DNA from 4 places in the Streptomyces sp. NPDC059398 genome. Region 1 is predicted to be linked to each of the others. Evidence: riboswitches for the same ligand, from Rfam matches in the RefSeq annotation. Region 1 holds a riboswitch; each other region holds the start of a gene.
The links. A riboswitch is a leader RNA that binds a small molecule or an ion and turns the genes downstream of it on or off. The one in region 1 is predicted to bind cobalamin.

Region 1 (4,194 bases):
TCCAGAACATGATGGCGCGCACATGCTCGGCCTGCGCGGAGAGCACCAGGACGAGGCTGGTGAGCGCGGACAGCACGTACTGGATCGCCACTCCGGCCAGGATCAGCCGCCCCGTCGTCATCGTCCCGCCGCGCCTGGCCATCGCGTACACCGCGACCAGCGCCGCCATCGAGCCGATGAACGCGGCGGCCGGCAGCGCCACGGTCGCCGCGGCCCCCGTGCCGAGGCCGAAGACGATGACGAGCACCGCCCCGGCCGACGCCCCCGAGGAGGCGCCCAGCAGAAAGGGATCGGCCAGCGCGTTGCGCACCAGCGCCTGGAGGACCGCCCCGGACAGCGCGAGCCCCGCCCCGACGACGGCCCCGAGCACCACCCGGGGCAGCCGCACGTCCCACACGATCGTCGGATACGCGCCGCTCCGCTCGCCGCCCAGCACCACCCGGAGCACCTCGCCCGGCGGGATGCGCACCGGGCCGAGCGCCAGTCCCGCCACCGCCGTCGCGAGCAGCACCACGGTGAGCACACCGGTCACGACGGGCATCGAACGCAGCACACCCGAGGCCGGAGGATGCGGCCGGGCCTTGGTCCCGGCCCTCATCCGGCGTCGGGGTGCAGCTGCGCGGCCAGGTCCCCGACGGCGTCAGCGACGCGTACGCCGAGGACGGCCGACGACAGCGGCAGCACCGCGAAACGCCTGTTCCTGATGGCGGGGACGTCCTTGAGGGCGGGATCGCCGAGCAGCCGCTTCTTCTTCGCCGCGACGCTGGTCCCGCCGTAGTCGTAGACCACGACGACCTGGGGCCTGCGCTTGATGACCTGCTCCCAGGAGACATCACCGAAGCTCTTCCCCAGATCGGCGAAGACGTTGGTGCCGCCCGCCAGTGACACGATCTCGTTGCCGATACCGCTGCCGCCCGCCGTGAACGCCGAGCTGTCCCCCGAGTCGTACACGAAGACCGAGGGCCGGTCCGCCCCCTTGAGCTTCGCCTCGACGGCCGCGATCTTCTCCTTCTGCTCCGCGATCAGCTTCCGGCCGCGGCCGGGAACGCCGAAGGTCCGCGCGACCTGGGTGATCTCGGTGCTGAGCTGACCGAGGCCGACCGGGCCGCCGGTGCAGTTCTCGATATTGAGCCGGGTGTTGATGCCCGACTTCTGGAGCCCGGCCCGGTCACGGCCCTGGGCCTTGTCGAAGGCGCTGGCGTAACCGCCGTAGACGAAGTCCGGGTTGGCGCCGAGGAGGGTCTCCCGGGACGGGTACTCCTTGGCGATGACCTTGGTCTTCGCGTAGTCGGCGCGGTACCGGGGAAGGACCTTGTCGTCGAGGTAGGCGGTGCCCGCGATCCGGTCCCGGAGTCCGAGGGCCAGCATGAGTTCCGTCGCGTGCTGGTTCATCGTGACGGCCCGCTTCGGGGGCGCGTCGAAGGTCGTCCTGGTCCCGCAGTTGTCGACCGTGTACGGGAATCCGGCGGGAGCTTTCGCGCCCCTGTCCGCGCCCGTGTCCTGCGTGGAGCCCGCCCCGCAGCCGGCGAGCGGCAGCAGGATCAGGGGTATGAGCGCCAGTGCGGCGCGCGACGTCCGGGGGTTACGGGGCATGGCCGGGCCTCTCCGGGGGATGTCCTCGTCCCCAGGTCGTACGGAGAAGGCGGCGCGGGAAGTGTCTGGCTTCCGGGCCGCGAGGCCCGGTCACAGTGGCGGGACCGTACCGGAATCGCACCGGTTTCCTTCACCGCACCGCCTGGGTTCGCGCTCAGTGTGTCAGACGCCGCCAGGGCCGCTCCCCTTGGCTGCCCGGGCCCGCGGAGCGTCCTGGGCGGGCGGGGTGTCCTGGGTCCGCGGGGCGTCCCCGGTCCGCGGGGCGGGCAGGTCCAGGGCGAAGGCGGCGCCGTCGCCGACGGTGAGCGTCCCGCCGTGCCGGTGCGCGACATCGCGGGCGATGGCCAGGCCGAGACCGGCGCCCCCGTCGTCACGGGTCCGGGCGTCGTCGAGCCGTACGAACCGCTCGAAGATCCGTTCACGCTCCGCGGGCGGCACCCCGGGGCCGTCGTCCGCGACCTCCGCGACGAGCCGGCCGTTCCGCTCCCGTACGCAGACCTCGACGCCCGAGCGCGCGTGCCGCTGGGCGTTGTCCAGGAGGTTGCCGATCACCCGCGCCAACTGCCCGCGGGATCCCTCCACTTCGAGCCCGTTCGCGGCGTCGACCGTCACCGGCACCCGGCCCCCGTGCCGCCGCGAGACCTCCTCGCGCACCAGCTCCCCCAGGTCGATCCGCGCCGCACCGGGCCGCTCCCCCGCGTCCAGGCGGGCGAGCAGCAGCAGATCGGCGGCCAGTTGCTGGAGCCGTACAGTGTCCATGACCGCGCCCTCGACGTCGAGCAGCTCCGGGTGCGCGGCGCCGACCTCCAGCTGGGTGCGCAGACTCGCGATGGGGCTGCGCAGTTCGTGGGAGGCGTCCGCGACGAACCGCCGCTGCCGGTCGACGGAGCGCTCCAGGGCGGTGAGCGTCTCATTGGTCGTACGGGCCAGCCGGGCCACCTCGTCGTGCGAGCCGGGCTCCGGGACCCGCCGGCCGAGGTCCTCGGACGCGGTGATCGCCGCCATCTCCCGCCGGATCCCCTCGACGGGGCGCAGGGCGCGCCGGGTCACCAGCCAGGTGACGCCCGCGACGACCAGCAGGAGGGCGGGCAGCCCGATGAGCATCGCGCCGCGGAGCGTGCTGACGGCGCTCTGCTCGGTGGTGAGCGGGGCGCCCGCGTAGACGATCAGGGTGTCGTCGCTGCCGTTGGTCACCTCGACCGCGGCGAACCGGTAGTCGGCGGTGTCACCGTCCACGGTCGCGGTGCCGGAGCTGAAGTGGGGGTCGTCGTGCGAGACCTCACCGCGCGGCGGATCGTCGCCGCTGCCGTGGTCGTCATCGTCGTCGTCGCTCTTGTCGTCGCTCTTGTCGTCGCTCTTGCCGTGGCTCTTGTCGTCGCCATGGTCGTCGTCGTGCTTCGACTCGGCCGGCGCCGGATGCACCGCGGTGGTCGCCGTCCCCGTCACGGCGTCCAGATCGTCACTGGCGGCGCGCAGTCCGCCGTGCTCGGTGACCACCTGCACCGGGTTCTCGTCGGAGTCGGGCAGATGGAGTTTGCGGTACGGGACGTCGAGCGCGACCTGCGATGCGATGTTCTGGGCGACGACCTCGGCGCGCAGATCGGTCTGGCCCGTGAGGTTGGACCGCAGGACGCTCAGGAGCGAGAGCCCCGCGGCGACCAGCGCGACAGCGACGACGGCCGTCGCGCCCAGCGCCGCCCTGGCCCGTACGGAACCGAGCAGGCGCCTCATTCGGCGACCAGACGGTACCCCGCGCCGCGCACGGTCTGGATGAGTCCGGCGCCCAGCTTGCGGCGCAGGGCGCTCACGTACACCTCGACGATGTTCGGGTCGCCCTCGTAGGCGAAGTCCCAGACGTGCTCCAGGATCTCCGGCTTGCCGACCACTTCGCCCTGGCGGACGGCGAGTTGCTCCAGGACCGCGAACTCCTTCGCCGTGAGGGCGACTTCGGTGCCCGCGCGGTGCACCCGGCGGGTGGCGGTGTCGACGGTGAGGCTGCCCGCGGTGAGCACGGGCGACGGCCGCCCGGCCGCGTGCCGGCGGAGCAGCGCCCTGATCCTGGCGACGAGGACCACATAGGAGAACGGCTTGGTGAGGTAGTCGTCGGCCCCGGTGTCGAGCCCCTCGGCCTCGTCGTACTCGCCGTCCTTGGCCGTCAGCATCAGGATGGGCACGTCGTTGCCCGCCGCCCTGAGCGCCGCGCAGACCCGGTAGCCGTTCATCCCGGGCAGCATGATGTCGAGCACGACCAGGTCGTACGGGCCCTCGCTGGCCAGGTGCAGCCCTTCGAGGCCGTCGTGCGCGACATCCACGGCGAAACCCTCGGCGGTGAGTCCGCGGGCGAGGGACACCGCGAGCCGCTTCTCGTCCTCCACGATCAACAGGCGCATGGGGACAGCCTCCCAAATCCATGCTGAAGGGATCTTCAGGGGGCTTCAGGCTGCGTTCAGCAGGCCCGCGGCAGATTGGGAGCTGTCCGAAGCAGCCGGGACGGCAGAACCGGCCGGACCAGCCACCGCACTCGCCTCCTGGAGGTACTCACTCATGAAGCGCAACTACGTCATCGCCTGCATCGCCGCCGCGGCCCTGGCCGCGGGCGGC
Region 2 (4,194 bases), on a different contig from region 1:
GCCGCCGAGGGAGCAGGCGGCGATGCCGAGCCGGCCGCCGTTGAGGCCGCTCATGGCGATCCGGAAGCCGTCGCCCGCCCGCCCGAGCATCCGGTCGGCTTGTACCCGGACTCCGTCCAGGATCACCTGGCGGGTGGGCTGGGCGTTCCAGCCCATCTTCTTCTCGTTCGGTCCGAAGGAGAGGCCGGGATCGTCCCGGTCCACGACGAACGCGGAGATGCCGTCGGGGCCTTCTCCACCCGTACGTGCCATGACGACGTACACCTGTGAGGCACCCGCACCGGAGATGAACTGTTTCACTCCGGTGAGGACGTAGTGGTCGCCGTCCGCCACCGCGCCGGTGCGGATCGCCCCGGCGTCGGACCCCGCACCGGGTTCGGTGAGGCAGTAACTGCCGAGGTCATCCATGGCGCAGAGGCGGGGCAGCCACCGTGCGCGCTGGTCGTCGTCGCCGTAGCGGTCGATCATCCAGGCGACCATGTTGTGGATGGAGAGGTAGCCGGCGATGGACGGGCAGCCGGAGGCGAGAGCCTCGAAGACGAGGACACCGTCGGCGCGGGAGAGTCCGCTGCCGCCCGCCTCATCCCGTACGTACACGCCGCCGAGACCGAGCCCGGCAGCCTTGCGCAGCTCCTCGACCGGAAAGTACTTGTCCTGGTCCCACCGGAGGGCGTGGGGCGCCAGATGATCCTGCGCGAAGTCCAATGTGGTCTCGACCAGGGCCTGTTGGACTTCGGTGAGCGATGTGGTGGTCATGGCGCTCATCCCATGGTGGGAAGGGTGAAGCTCGCGCCTTCCCTGGCACCCGATGGCCAGCGCGAGGTGACGGTCTTGGTGCGGGTGTAGAAGCGGATGGCGTCCGGGCCGTGCTGGTTGAGGTCGCCGAAACCGGACTGCTTCCAGCCGCCGAAGGTGTGGTAGGCGACGGGGACCGGGATGGGGACGTTGACGCCGACCATGCCGGTGTCCACCCGGCGGGTGAAGTCGCGGGCGGTGTCGCCGTCCCTGGTGAAGATCGCGACGCCGTTTCCGTAGGGGTGCTCGCTGGGCAGCCGCAGTGCCTCCTCGTAGGAGGCGGCCCGTACGACGCACAGCACGGGCCCGAAGATCTCCTCCTGGTAGATCCGCATCCGCGGGGTGACCCGGTCGAAGAGGGACGCCCCCGCGAAGAAGCCGCCTTCGTGGCCGGGCAGGGAGAACTGCCGCCCGTCGACGACGAGTTCGGCGCCCTCGGCCACTCCGGTGTCCACATACCGGCGGACCCGGTCGAGGGCGTCCTGGCACACGAGGGGGCCGAAGTCGGCTTCCGGGTCGTCGGAGCGGCCGATACGGAGGGTGGCGATCCGCTCCTTGAGTGCGGCGACGAGCCGGTCGGCGGTCTCCTCCCCGACCGGCACGGCCACCGAGATCGCCATGCAGCGTTCACCCGCGGACCCGTATCCGGCTCCGATGAGGGCGTCGACGGCCTGGTCGAGGTCGGCGTCCGGCATGACGATCATGTGGTTCTTGGCGCCGCCGAAGCACTGGGCGCGCTTCCCGTGAGCGGCGGCGGTCGCGTAGATATGTGCGGCAATGGGAGTGGAGCCGACGAAGCCGAGCGCGCCGACCCGGGGGTCATCGAGCAGCGTGTCGACGGCCTCCTTGGCACCGTTGACGACGTTCAGCACACCGGGCGGCAGACCTGCTTCCAGGAACAGTTCGGCCAGGCGCAGCGGCACGGACGGATCGCGCTCGGACGGTTTGAGGATGAACGCGTTTCCGCAGGCGAGAGCGGGCGCCGCCTTCCACAGCGGGATCATCGCCGGGAAGTTGAACGGCGTGATGCCGGCGACCACTCCGATCGGGGAGCGCAGCGAGTGCACATCGATGCCGGTGCCCGCGTTGTCGGTGAACTCGCCCTTCAGCAGGTGCGGAATACCAGCGGCGAACTCCACCACCTCCAGGCCGCGCTGAATATCACCGTGGGCGTCGGCGACGGTCTTTCCGTGCTCGGCGGACAGCAGCCGGGCCAGGGAGTCACGTTCCCCATCGACGAGTTGGAGGAAGCGCAGCAGGATCCGGGCACGGCGCTGCGGATTCCACTCCCCCCATTCCGGCTGCGCCGTGACCGCGTCGGCGATGGCCGCCTCGGTGTCGGCGCGGCCCGCGAGCGGGACCCGGGCCTGGACGGTGCCGGTGTTGGGGTCGTACACGTCGCCGAAGAGACCGGATGTACCGGCGGTGTGTTTACCGCCGATGAAATGGGTGAGTTCACGGACCATGGTTGCCTGCTCTCGTCAGGTTGGGATCCGGGGACGGCACGGCAGATCGCCGGGAGCACGCGGACGGGCGTGCTGCCGGGAGGGCTGCCGTGGGACAGCGAACAGCGGCTCGCGGCCGCGGAGTTCTACGAGCGCGCGTCGAGTCGGGTGCGCTCCGCCGGATCACCAGGGTCGTGGGTGTGCGTACGGACCGGTGCCATGCGTGTCTGCTCCATCCTCGTGGAAAACACGGAACATTCCGCGGCCGGTATCCTGACTCCCGGATCCCCGCGTGCCGCCCGCCTTCCCGGCTGAAATCGCCAGTGGCGTGTGGATGGCAGCACACTCCCCGGTCACAGTGGCGGGACCGTGCCGGATTCACACCGGCTTCCCTGCACCGCGGACCTTGTGCCACGAAGATATAGTTGGACGTCCTAGTAAGTCCACCCCCCGCCCCGGCTGTGTCGCTCCAGGCGTCGGTTTCCGGCTGCTTCCCGGTCAGCGGGTACGGGGCACCTCGCGGCCGGGACCGCCGCAGCGTGCTGAGGCGTTGGCTGACCCTTTCGTACCCGAGGCCGTAGTGGGCAGTCAGCGGGTCATAGCCGTGTGGCCGTGCGGATCAGTCCGGCAAGGGCGAGGGAGCGGCTGTGCGCGGGCCAGGCGATGTGGGTGACGACGGGGGGTGCGTCGGTCAGGGGCACGGCCGTGTGCTCGGCCCATAGCCAGGCGCTGGCCGACTCGGGGAAGACGGCCACGGTGCGTCCGAGGGCGATCAGCTGGGCCAGCTGCGTCTGGTCGTGGATCTCGGGGCCCGGGCCGGGTGGGTACGTGCCGCGGCGGGACCAGCGGGCGAGCGGAAGACCGGGGATGTCGCTGACGTCCGCCAGGGACAGCGTCCTCTGCGCGGCGAGGGGATGTGAGGCGGGCAGGATCGCGATCTGTCCCTCGGCCATCAGTTCCTCGCTGTCGAACCCGGCGAGGGAATTGAACGGCGCGTGCATGAGCGCCACATCAGCGCGGCCGTCGCGCAGCATTTCTCCCTGCTCACATGTGCCGCTCGGCAGTACCTCGATCTCAGCGGCGTCGGGCTCGGCCGCGTAGGCGTCTAGGAGCTTGCGCATCAGCTCGTGGGACGCGCCGGCCTTCACTGCCAGTACCAGGCGGTTGCGGGGGCCGCCCGGACTGCCGGCGCCGCCGGCGCGACGGGTGCGGCGGGCGGCAGCGGTGGTCGCGTCGAGTGCTGCGCGGCCCTCGTGCAGCAGCGTCTCTCCGGCGCCGGTCAGGGAGACGCCGCGGCGGTTGCGTTCCAGCAGGGAGACGCCGAGGCGCCGTTCGAGCTGCTGGATCGCCCGGGACAGCGGTGGCTGGGCCATGCCGAGGCGCTCGGCGGCGCGGCCGAAGTGCAGTTCCTCTGCGACGGCCACGAAGTACCTCAGCTCACGGGTCTCCAGGGTGTCCATGGCCACAGCGTATCTCTGTGATACCTACCGGGTATGACAGGGCGCTGTGTCGGTATTGGATGCGCCGCCTGTCCGCGAGCGAACATCGACGGCATGAGCGAAACCATGAACAGACCTTCCGCGTCCCTGCCCGGTGGCACCTGGACCCTCGGCGATCTGACCGTCACCCGCTTCGGCTACGGCGCCATGCAGCTCGCCGGCCCCGGGGTCATGGGCCCTCCTGCCGACCGTGACGGCGCGCTCGCCGTCCTGCGCGAGGCCGCCGCCCTCGGGATCACCCATATCGACACCGCCGGCGCATACGGACCGCGCGTCACCAACCAGCTGATCCGTGAAGCGCTGCACCCCTGCCCCGAGTCACTGCACGTCGTGACCAAGGTCGGCGCGGTCCGCGATCAGCAGGGCGGCTGGATCCCTGCCCGGCAGCCCGAGGAGCTGCGCCGCGCCGTACGCGAGAACCTTGAGGACCTCGGCCTCGACTCGCTCGACGTGGT
Region 3 (4,194 bases), on a different contig from region 1:
CGGCGGCCCGGCCGCGACCGCCTTCTGCACGCTGGGCGGCAGCAGCGAGAGCGCCGCAGCGCCGCCCACGGCGCCTGCCGCTGAGCCAAGGAGTCTGCGTCGCGTCAACTCGGCCATGAACATCCCCTTCTCACGCTCGGACGGGCCCGTTCTGAGGCCCCTCCGGAACTCTCTCGGGAGCCCGGTGAAGAGGGGAGGAGTCGGACGATGAACAGGTGGCCAATGAGCGGCAAGGGCTTGGCCAAGCCAGAACCTGGTGTTCGCACAGCCGGGATCCCGCCCGGACAAAGGTCCGGACGGGATCCGTGAGTAGCCGTGAAGCCCCTTGTGGGAGAGCTCAGTTGGTGGGGGCGGCCGTTGGCGCCACGGTGCCGTCCGTGTGGTGTGACGCAGCCGTCCGTGGGAGGAGATGACGCTCGGCGAGGTGGCCGAAGAGCAGGCCGAACGCGGTCCACAGCGTGAGCTGGATGGCGAGCGCCGAGAGCCGGAACTGCCAGAGCAGGGTGGCCGGGAAGTCCTTGGGCACCTCGTTGACGGCGGGCAGGAGCGCATAGGCGAGTCCGACCAGTACGAGGAAGGCGGCCCCGGCCGCTACGGTCGCGTTCCAGTTGCCCAGCCGTGGCGCGAGCCGTTTGCCGAGGAGCACGGCGGCCACCGAGAGCAGCACGCTGAGGACCATCATCAGGAAGTACAGGGCGGTGCGTTTGCCGATGGTGCCGGGGTCGCCGACGGACGGCGGGTTGGCCGGGTACTTGAGGAACGGCACGACGTACACGGTGATCAGGGCGCCGGCCGAGACCAGCATGGCTGTCGCCCGCGGGCCGAAGCCGCCGGTACGGCCGAGTGCGAAGCAGAACGCGAGAGCGGCGATACCGCCGACCGCGACGCCGAAGACGAGCACACCGGTGGCGAGTCCCGCCGTCGACTGGAGGGAGCGGCTGACCACCTCCATCTCGTGCTCATGGCTGTGCGCGTCCTCGAAGGCGATGGCCGAGTCGACCCGCGGCTCACCGAGCAGATAGGCGACCACCAGGGCCAGTACACCGGCGGCGAGGCCGGCCAGCATGCCGCGGACGAGCAGGACGCGTATCGATATGGAGTTCATGAGAGAGGTCCCCTGGACGTCAGTAGGTCAGTTGGACGTCAGTAGGTCAGTGGCAGGGGAAGCCGAGGAGATGACGTCCGTCGTGGACCCACTCGTGCACGTCGGTCCCCGAGACGACCGAGGTGGCGCCCTGCTCGGCGCCGACGAAGTACAGCAGGACGAGCATGAGGATCCCGAAGAAGACCGCCCAGGGGGCGATGGCCTTGGCCGAGAGCGGAGCGATCGCCGGAGTGGCGGGGGCGCTCGGAGTGGGGGCAAGGGAGTTTGCCATGGCAGAACCTCCTGGGGAACACGCGTCCCGGTCGTGGTGCCTGAGACGAAGGTGCTGGGTCTGACTTCCCGTAGGACGGGTTCACAGTGGCGCGACCGTGCCGGATTCTCACCGGACTTCCATTACGCCTTCGTCATGTTCACGTGGACCGTACCGTCTGCCCGACCGGCTTCGCTACGGTGCCGGTCCGGCAGAACGGCCCGTCACACCCCGCGCCCGGTACCCCGGACGCACGTGTTCTGCTTGCCCGGCCGGACGGGTGGACGGGTGGACGGCGGGACGGTGAGGGCGATGACGGTACGGGTGATGCAGTACGGATGATGCAGTACGGATGATGTCGGTCTCACCTCGCGGAGCGGGGTCCGGCTCTGTGCGAGGTCCGTATCGACGACGCGGGGCCGCCGGACGAGGCGTTCCGGCGGCTGGACGTCGCGCCGCTGACGCCGACCGGGCTGGGCGGCAGGGCCGGACGGTGGAACCCGCGCACCGGACGGTCGCCGGAGCCGTGACCAGGGGTGCGCCCCGGCGGCGGGTGCGCTCCGCTGGAGAGGGCGTGGCAGTGCGCCCGGAATCACACCCCGTGAGCCGCCTCTGCGGGAATCTTCGCTGGTCGTGACAGGCTGAAGCCCTTGTACAACATCAACACAGACGTCACGGGTGGCTCCGACAGCACATCGGCGGCCCGGTGACAGACGCGAAAAGGCAGGGCGGTCATGGGAGAGCTGATTCTCGTACGGCACGGTGAGACCAGCTGGAGCCGCACCGGGAAACACACCAGCTGGACGGATCTGCCGCTGACGGCGGCCGGCGAGGAGCAGGCCCGCAAGGTCGCACCGCTGCTGGCCCAGCGGCGCATCGCACTGACCCTCACCAGCACGCTGACCAGGGCCAGGCGGACGGCCGAGCTGGCGGGCCTCGAACCCGCACGCGCCGACGCCGACCTGCACGAGTGGGACTACGGGGCGTACGAGGGCATCACCAGCGCGGAGATCCACCAGGACCGGCCCGACTGGGACCTGTGGACCGACGGGGTGGCCGAGGGCCCGCCCGAGCACCCCGGCGAGTCCCCGCAGCAGGTTGGCGAGCGCGCCGACCGCGTCCTGCGGCGGGTCGACGTGGCGCTGCGCGACGCCGATCTGGACGGCGAGGGCGGAGACGTCGTCCTCGTCGGGCACGCCCACTTCCTGCGGGTGCTGACCGCGCGCCGGCTCGGACTGCCCGCGTCGGCCGGGGCGCTGTTCCGGCTGGACACCGCGTCCGTGAGCCGGATCGGCACCGAACACGGCCGACCCGCCCTCGCCGTGTGGAATCAGGTGCCGCTCAGCGGGTGACGGGTGACGGGTGACGGGTGACGGGTGACGGGTGGCTGGGGGTGGGGCCGGCCGGTGCCGCAGCGGTGACGGGCCTCAGCCGTTGACGTGCGCCGCCCCCGCGGTCGTCTCGACTTCCAGCAGTGAGGCGCTCTGGCGCTCCGCTTCGAAGGCCGTGTGCCCGCCCCGCAGGCCGAACAGGCGCTTGCCGAGCAGGATGTAGAGCACCGCCAGGATGTTGACCGTCAGGGTGGCGATCTTCAGCCAGCTGACCTTCTCGGTGAGCTCGTAGACCTCCAGCGGCAGGAACACCGCCGTGGCGACGACCGTCAGATACTCGGCCCAGCGCTTGGCGCGCCACAGTCCGACGCCCTCGACGATCTCGATCAGCGCGTAGACGACCAGCAGCGCGGCGACCAGCACCAGTGTGGAGTGCTTGTAACCGAAGGTCTTCTGGATGGTGCCGACCACCGGCGAGTGGTCCAGGTCGTAGTGGAAGTGACGGAACACCGGGCGCAGCACGTCCAGGTTCTCGTCGAAGAGCCGCCGCACTGCGTCCTTGCTGTTGCTGAACTTCCACACGGCCACGGCCACCAGCACGATGAACACCCCGCGCACCGCCCGCTCCACGGCGAGGAAGCGCAGGATGAACAGATCGCGCAGTACCTTGCCGCGCGGCACCAGCGGGGCGTCCCGCGCGGGGCCCGATCCGTGCGGATCCCCCAGGGCGAAGTCCCCGCAGCGCAGACAGCGCCATGCCTCGCCGAATCCGGTGTCGGCGCGCAGCCGCGCCGCGAGTTCCGGTTCCCGCGGGGCGTACGTCACATGTCCGCGCCGTGCGCAGGTGCGCCGGTTCCAGTCGATCTTCATGCTGTCTTCCCCGTGACGGTCGGCCGATGGTCGGCTTCTGATGTTGCCGGCGGCGGCCGCGTGGCGGCCGGACCGGCCCAGCGCGGACCGTAGCAGGACGCCGGCGGGCGCCGGATGACAGGGCCCCGACAGACAGGGCGGCGGTCATCGCGGACGAGGACCGCGGATGCGGATGGGATGAGGGGTACCGGTGCGGATGAGAGGCACCGCCGTGGGCACCGGCCGCCGGGGTCGGGGCAGGGGCGGTTCCCAAGATTACTGCCCACGCCCGCAGGGCATGGGAACTTCTGCCCACTCGTGAAGAGGTCCATCCGGACCGGCCCGCGGCCCCGGCCTGCCGGGATACTCTCGAGATCCGTTTGCAGGCAGGGGAGGAACGATGGGGTCCCGGAAGGAACGCCCGGCCGCCGTACCGCTGCTGGAGCGGGAGAACGAGATCGCCGCGGGGACGCACGCCGTCGAGGCGCTGTGCGCGGGGGAGTCCGCCGGGGGCCTCCTCATCTACAGCGGCGAGGCCGGCCTCGGGAAGACCGCGCTGCTCAAGGCGGTCAGTGCCCAGGCGGCCGGACGCTGCACGGTGTGGTCGGCCCGCGGCGGCGAGACGCTCACCTCCGTACCCTTCCACGTCGTACGCCAAC
Region 4 (4,194 bases), on a different contig from region 1:
GTGATCATCGCGGTATGCCTGATCGCACCCTTTGTCGCCATGCTCTGGGTGAGTTCATACGCGAAGGTGGACCCGGCCTTCATCGGTATCCCGTTCTTCTACTGGTACCAGATGCTCTGGGTGCTCATCTCGACCGCGCTCACCATGACCGCGTACAAGCTGTGGCAGCGTGACCAGCGCGCCCGCAAGGGGGGTGCGTCCGCATGAAGGACGGTGTGAACGGCGTCGCGCTCGGCGTCTTCATCTTCTTCTTCGTCGCCGTCACGGTCGTCGGCTTCCTGGCCGCCCGCTGGCGCCGCGCCGAGAACGCGGCCACCCTCGACGAATGGGGCCTGGGCGGAAGGTCGTTCGGCACCTGGGTCACCTGGTTCCTGCTCGGCGGCGACCTCTACACGGCGTACACCTTCGTCGCGGTCCCCGCGGCCGTCTACGCGGCGGGCGCGGCCGGGTTCTTCGCCGTGCCGTACACGATCCTGGTCTATCCCCTGATCTTCACCTTCCTGCCGCGGCTCTGGTCGGTCTCGCACAAGCACGGGTACGTGACCACGTCGGACTTCGTCCGGGGCCGGTTCGGCTCGAAGGGGCTCTCACTGGCCGTCGCGGTCACCGGCATCCTCGCCACCATGCCGTACATCGCTCTCCAGCTGGTCGGCATCCAGGCGGTGCTCGACGTGATGGGCGTCGGCGGCGAGGGCAGCAACTGGTTCGTGAAGGACCTCCCGCTGCTGATCGCCTTCGCGGTGCTCGCCGCGTACACCTACTCGTCGGGGCTGCGGGCGCCCGCGCTGATCGCCTTCGTCAAGGACGGTCTGATCTACATCGTCATCCTGGTGGCGATCATCTACATCCCGATCAAACTCGGCGGCTTCGACGACATCTTCGCCAAGGCCGGTCACGCCTTCTCGCAGACCAGCCCGGCGACGGGCAAGCCGCGCGGGGCGCTCGCACCGGGCGCGGCGGGCCAGTGGGGCTATGCGACGCTGGCGCTCGGCTCCGCGCTCGCGCTCTTCATGTACCCGCACTCGATCACGGCGACGCTCTCCTCGCGCAGCCGTAACGTGATCCGCCGCAACACCGCGATCCTGCCGCTGTACTCGCTGATGCTGGGGCTGCTCGCCCTCCTCGGCTTCATGGCGATCGCCGCCGGTATCAAGGTGAAGAACGGCCAGCTGGCCATCCCGCAGCTCTTCGAGAACATGTTCCCCGACTGGTTCGCGGGGGTGGCCTTCGCCGCCATCGGTATCGGTGCGCTGGTCCCCGCCGCCATCATGTCCATCGCCGCGGCGAACCTCTTCACCCGCAACATCTACAAGGACTTCATCAAGCCGGGGGCCACCCCCGCCCAGGAGGCCAAGGTCTCCAAGCTGGTCTCGCTCGTGGTGAAGGTCGGCGCGCTCCTCTTCGTGCTCGCCATGGACCCGACGGTGGCCATCAACTTCCAGCTGCTCGGCGGTATCTGGATCCTCCAGACCATGCCGGCGCTGGTCGGCGGGCTCTTCACCCGGTGGTTCCACCGCTGGGCGCTGCTCGCGGGCTGGGCGGTCGGCATGGTGTACGGGACGCTCGCCGCGTACGGCGTGGCGAGCCCGACGCAGGCGCACTTCGGCGGCTCCTCCAAGGAGATCCCGGGCATCGGACAGATCGGCTACATCGGTCTGACGGCGTTCGTACTGAACGTGGTCGTGACCCTGGTGCTCACTGTCGTGCTCAACGCGGTGAAGGCACCCGCCGGGATCGACGAGACCTCCCCGGAGGACTACACGGCGGACGCCGGGGACGAGGGCGTCCAGGTGGAGCTGCCTCCGGCCACGGCGGGAGCACCGGCCGGCCACTGAGCCGGCCGCTCCGCCAGGGGCCGGGTCCGCCGGGGCTGCGTCCGCCGGGGCCTCGCTCCGCCACGGGCCACGCTCCGCCAGGGGCCGTCGCGCCTCCCTTCCGGGGGAGACGCGCGGCGGCCCTTCTCCGTGCCCCCAGGAGCCCCCGCAGGGCGCCCCTGAACCGCTTCTGAGGCGTCCCGGTGGCCTGCACGCGGCCCCGGCGAAGCGGCCGTACGAGCCACCCTCCCAGGCTCCACGACACAACATATGGGGGGTGCTTTCCGGCGGGCACCCCACATGTATGCTCATGCTCGCTGTCGCCGCAGGGGAATCCGGTGCGAATCCGGAACTGTCCCGCAACGGTGTGATCAGTGCGCTTTCGCGCACCGTGGAGTCCGAGGACCTGCCGACGGCGCATCCGGCTCGACCGAACCGGATGGGAAACGTCCGGGCCTCGCGGTAGGGCCTGCGGACGCCATGCGGTGTGCTGCTCTGCTGTGCCCGTACGCGCCCGTGCCCCCCGCCGGCCCCCAGCCGAGCGAGGGAGAGCGCACCGTGACCATCGCGCCCACCGCACCTGTCTCCGAGCAGGTGGCGGACGCCCCGGGAACCGTACTGCTGCGGACCCTGACCGACCTCACCGCCGATCTCACCGACACCGACCCCGGCAGGGTCGCCGCTGCCGCCCTGCGCGGGCGCAACGCGGCGTCGGACGAGGCGGAGCTGCGGGAGCTGGCCACCGAGGCGGCCGCGGGTCTCATCTCCGAGGACCCCGCGTACTCCCGGCTCGCCGCGCGGCTGCTCACCCGCACCATCGCCGACGAGGCGGCGGGCCAGGGCGCGGTGTCGTTCTCCTCGTCGGTCGCCGTCGGCCACCGCGAGGGGCTGATCGCCGACCGTACGGCCGCCTTCGTCCGGCTGCACGCGGAGCGGCTCGACGCGACCGTCGACCCCGGGGCCGACGACCGCTTCGGGTACTTCGGGCTGCGCACCCTCTACAGCCGCTATCTGCTGCGCCACCCCCTCACCCGCCAGGTCATCGAGACACCCCAGCACTTCATGCTCCGGGTCGCCTGCGGTCTCGCCGCCGACGAATCCGCCGACGCGCTGGCCGAAGTGGCCGCGCTGTACGGGCTGATGAGCCGCCTCGACTATCTGCCCTCCTCCCCCACGCTCTTCAACTCCGGTACCCGGCACCCGCAGATGTCCTCCTGCTACCTGCTGGACTCGCCACTCGACCAGCTGGACTCGATCTACGGGCGCTACCACGAGGTGGCGCGGCTCTCGAAGCACGCGGGCGGCATCGGCCTCTCGTACTCCCGCATCCGCGCCCGCGGTTCGCTGATCCGCGGCACCAACGGACACTCCAACGGCATCGTCCCCTTCCTCAAGACCCTCGACGCCTCGGTCGCCGCGGTGAACCAGGGCGGCCGGCGCAAGGGCGCCGCCGCCGTCTACCTGGAGACCTGGCACTCGGACATCGAGGAGTTCCTGGAGCTGCGCGACAACACCGGTGAGGACGCCCGGCGTACGCACAATCTCAACCTGGCCCACTGGGTGCCCGACGAGTTCATGCGCCGGGTTGGCTCGGACGGCACCTGGTCGCTGTTCTCGCCCGCCGACGTGCCGGAGCTGACCGATCTGTGGGGCGAGGAGTTCGACGCCGCGTACCGCAGGGCCGAGGCGGCGGGGCTGGCGAGGAAGACCATCCCGGCGCGGGAGCTGTACGGGCGGATGATGCGCACCCTCGCCCAGACCGGCCAGGGCTGGATGACCTTCAAGGACGCGTCGAACCGTACGGCCAACCAGACCGCCGAACCGGGTGCGGTCGTCCACTCGTCGAACCTGTGCACCGAGATCCTGGAGGTGACGGACGACGGCGAGACCGCGGTCTGCAACCTGGGCTCGGTCAACGTCGGCGCGTTCGTCTCCGGCGGCTCCCTGGACTGGGAGCGCCTGGACGCGACCGTCCGCACCGCGGTCACCTTCCTCGACCGGGTCGTGGACATCAACTTCTACCCGACCGAGCAGGCGGGCCGCTCCAACGCCAAGTGGCGTCCGGTGGGCCTGGGCCTGATGGGGCTCCAGGACGTCTTCTTCCAGCTGCGGCTGCCCTTCGACTCACCCGAGGCGCAGGCGCTCTCCACCCGGATCTCCGAGCGGATCATGCTCGCCGCCTACGAGGCGTCCTGCGACCTCGCCGACAGGAGCGGCCCGCTGCCCGCCTGGGAGAAGACCCGCGCGGCCCGCGGTGTGCTGCACCCCGACCACTACGCGACCGAGCTGAACTGGCCGGAGCGGTGGGAGGCGCTGCGCGCCCGGATCGCGAGGACCGGGATGCGCAACTCGCTGCTGCTCGCGATCGCGCCGACCGCGA

Region 2: it holds a riboswitch for cobalamin, as region 1 does, so the genes downstream of both, ACFXBC_RS11540 (CoA-acylating methylmalonate-semialdehyde dehydrogenase) here and ACFXBC_RS00550 (ABC transporter substrate-binding protein) in region 1, are expected to answer to the same signal.
Region 3: it holds a riboswitch for cobalamin, as region 1 does, so the genes downstream of both, ACFXBC_RS05695 (CbtB-domain containing protein) here and ACFXBC_RS00550 (ABC transporter substrate-binding protein) in region 1, are expected to answer to the same signal.
Region 4: it holds a riboswitch for cobalamin, as region 1 does, so the genes downstream of both, ACFXBC_RS25760 (ribonucleoside-diphosphate reductase subunit alpha) here and ACFXBC_RS00550 (ABC transporter substrate-binding protein) in region 1, are expected to answer to the same signal.

The regions. Positions count from the first base shown of each region.
Region 1 covers NZ_JBHYWP010000001.1:119,788-123,981, reverse strand. Annotated here, with positions in the region: gene ACFXBC_RS00555 (FecCD family ABC transporter permease) at 1-541, opposite strand, end outside; gene ACFXBC_RS00550 (ABC transporter substrate-binding protein) at 595-1,593, opposite strand; cobalamin riboswitch at 1,632-1,761, opposite strand; gene ACFXBC_RS00545 (sensor histidine kinase) at 1,756-3,324, opposite strand; gene ACFXBC_RS00540 (response regulator transcription factor) at 3,321-3,983, opposite strand; gene ACFXBC_RS00535 (PepSY domain-containing protein) at 4,138-4,194, shown strand, end outside.
Region 2 covers NZ_JBHYWP010000023.1:51,185-55,378, forward strand. Annotated here, with positions in the region: gene ACFXBC_RS11535 (acyl-CoA dehydrogenase family protein) at 1-756, opposite strand, end outside; gene ACFXBC_RS11540 (CoA-acylating methylmalonate-semialdehyde dehydrogenase) at 762-2,261, opposite strand; cobalamin riboswitch at 2,486-2,671, opposite strand; gene ACFXBC_RS11545 (LysR family transcriptional regulator) at 2,837-3,700, opposite strand; gene ACFXBC_RS11550 (aldo/keto reductase family oxidoreductase) at 3,806-4,194, shown strand, end outside.
Region 3 covers NZ_JBHYWP010000009.1:73,172-77,365, forward strand. Annotated here, with positions in the region: gene ACFXBC_RS05685 (alkaline phosphatase family protein) at 1-117, opposite strand, end outside; gene ACFXBC_RS05690 (CbtA family protein) at 338-1,105, opposite strand; gene ACFXBC_RS05695 (CbtB-domain containing protein) at 1,152-1,376, opposite strand; adenosylcobalamin (AdoCbl) riboswitch at 1,421-1,511, opposite strand; gene ACFXBC_RS05700 (histidine phosphatase family protein) at 2,090-2,707, shown strand; gene ACFXBC_RS05705 (DUF2127 domain-containing protein) at 2,783-3,556, opposite strand; gene ACFXBC_RS05710 (ATP-binding protein) at 3,936-4,194, shown strand, end outside.
Region 4 covers NZ_JBHYWP010000083.1:28,573-32,766, reverse strand. Annotated here, with positions in the region: gene ACFXBC_RS25770 (DUF3311 domain-containing protein) at 1-207, shown strand, start outside; gene mctP (monocarboxylate uptake permease MctP) at 204-1,835, shown strand; cobalamin riboswitch at 2,083-2,243, shown strand; gene ACFXBC_RS25760 (ribonucleoside-diphosphate reductase subunit alpha) at 2,373-4,194, shown strand, end outside.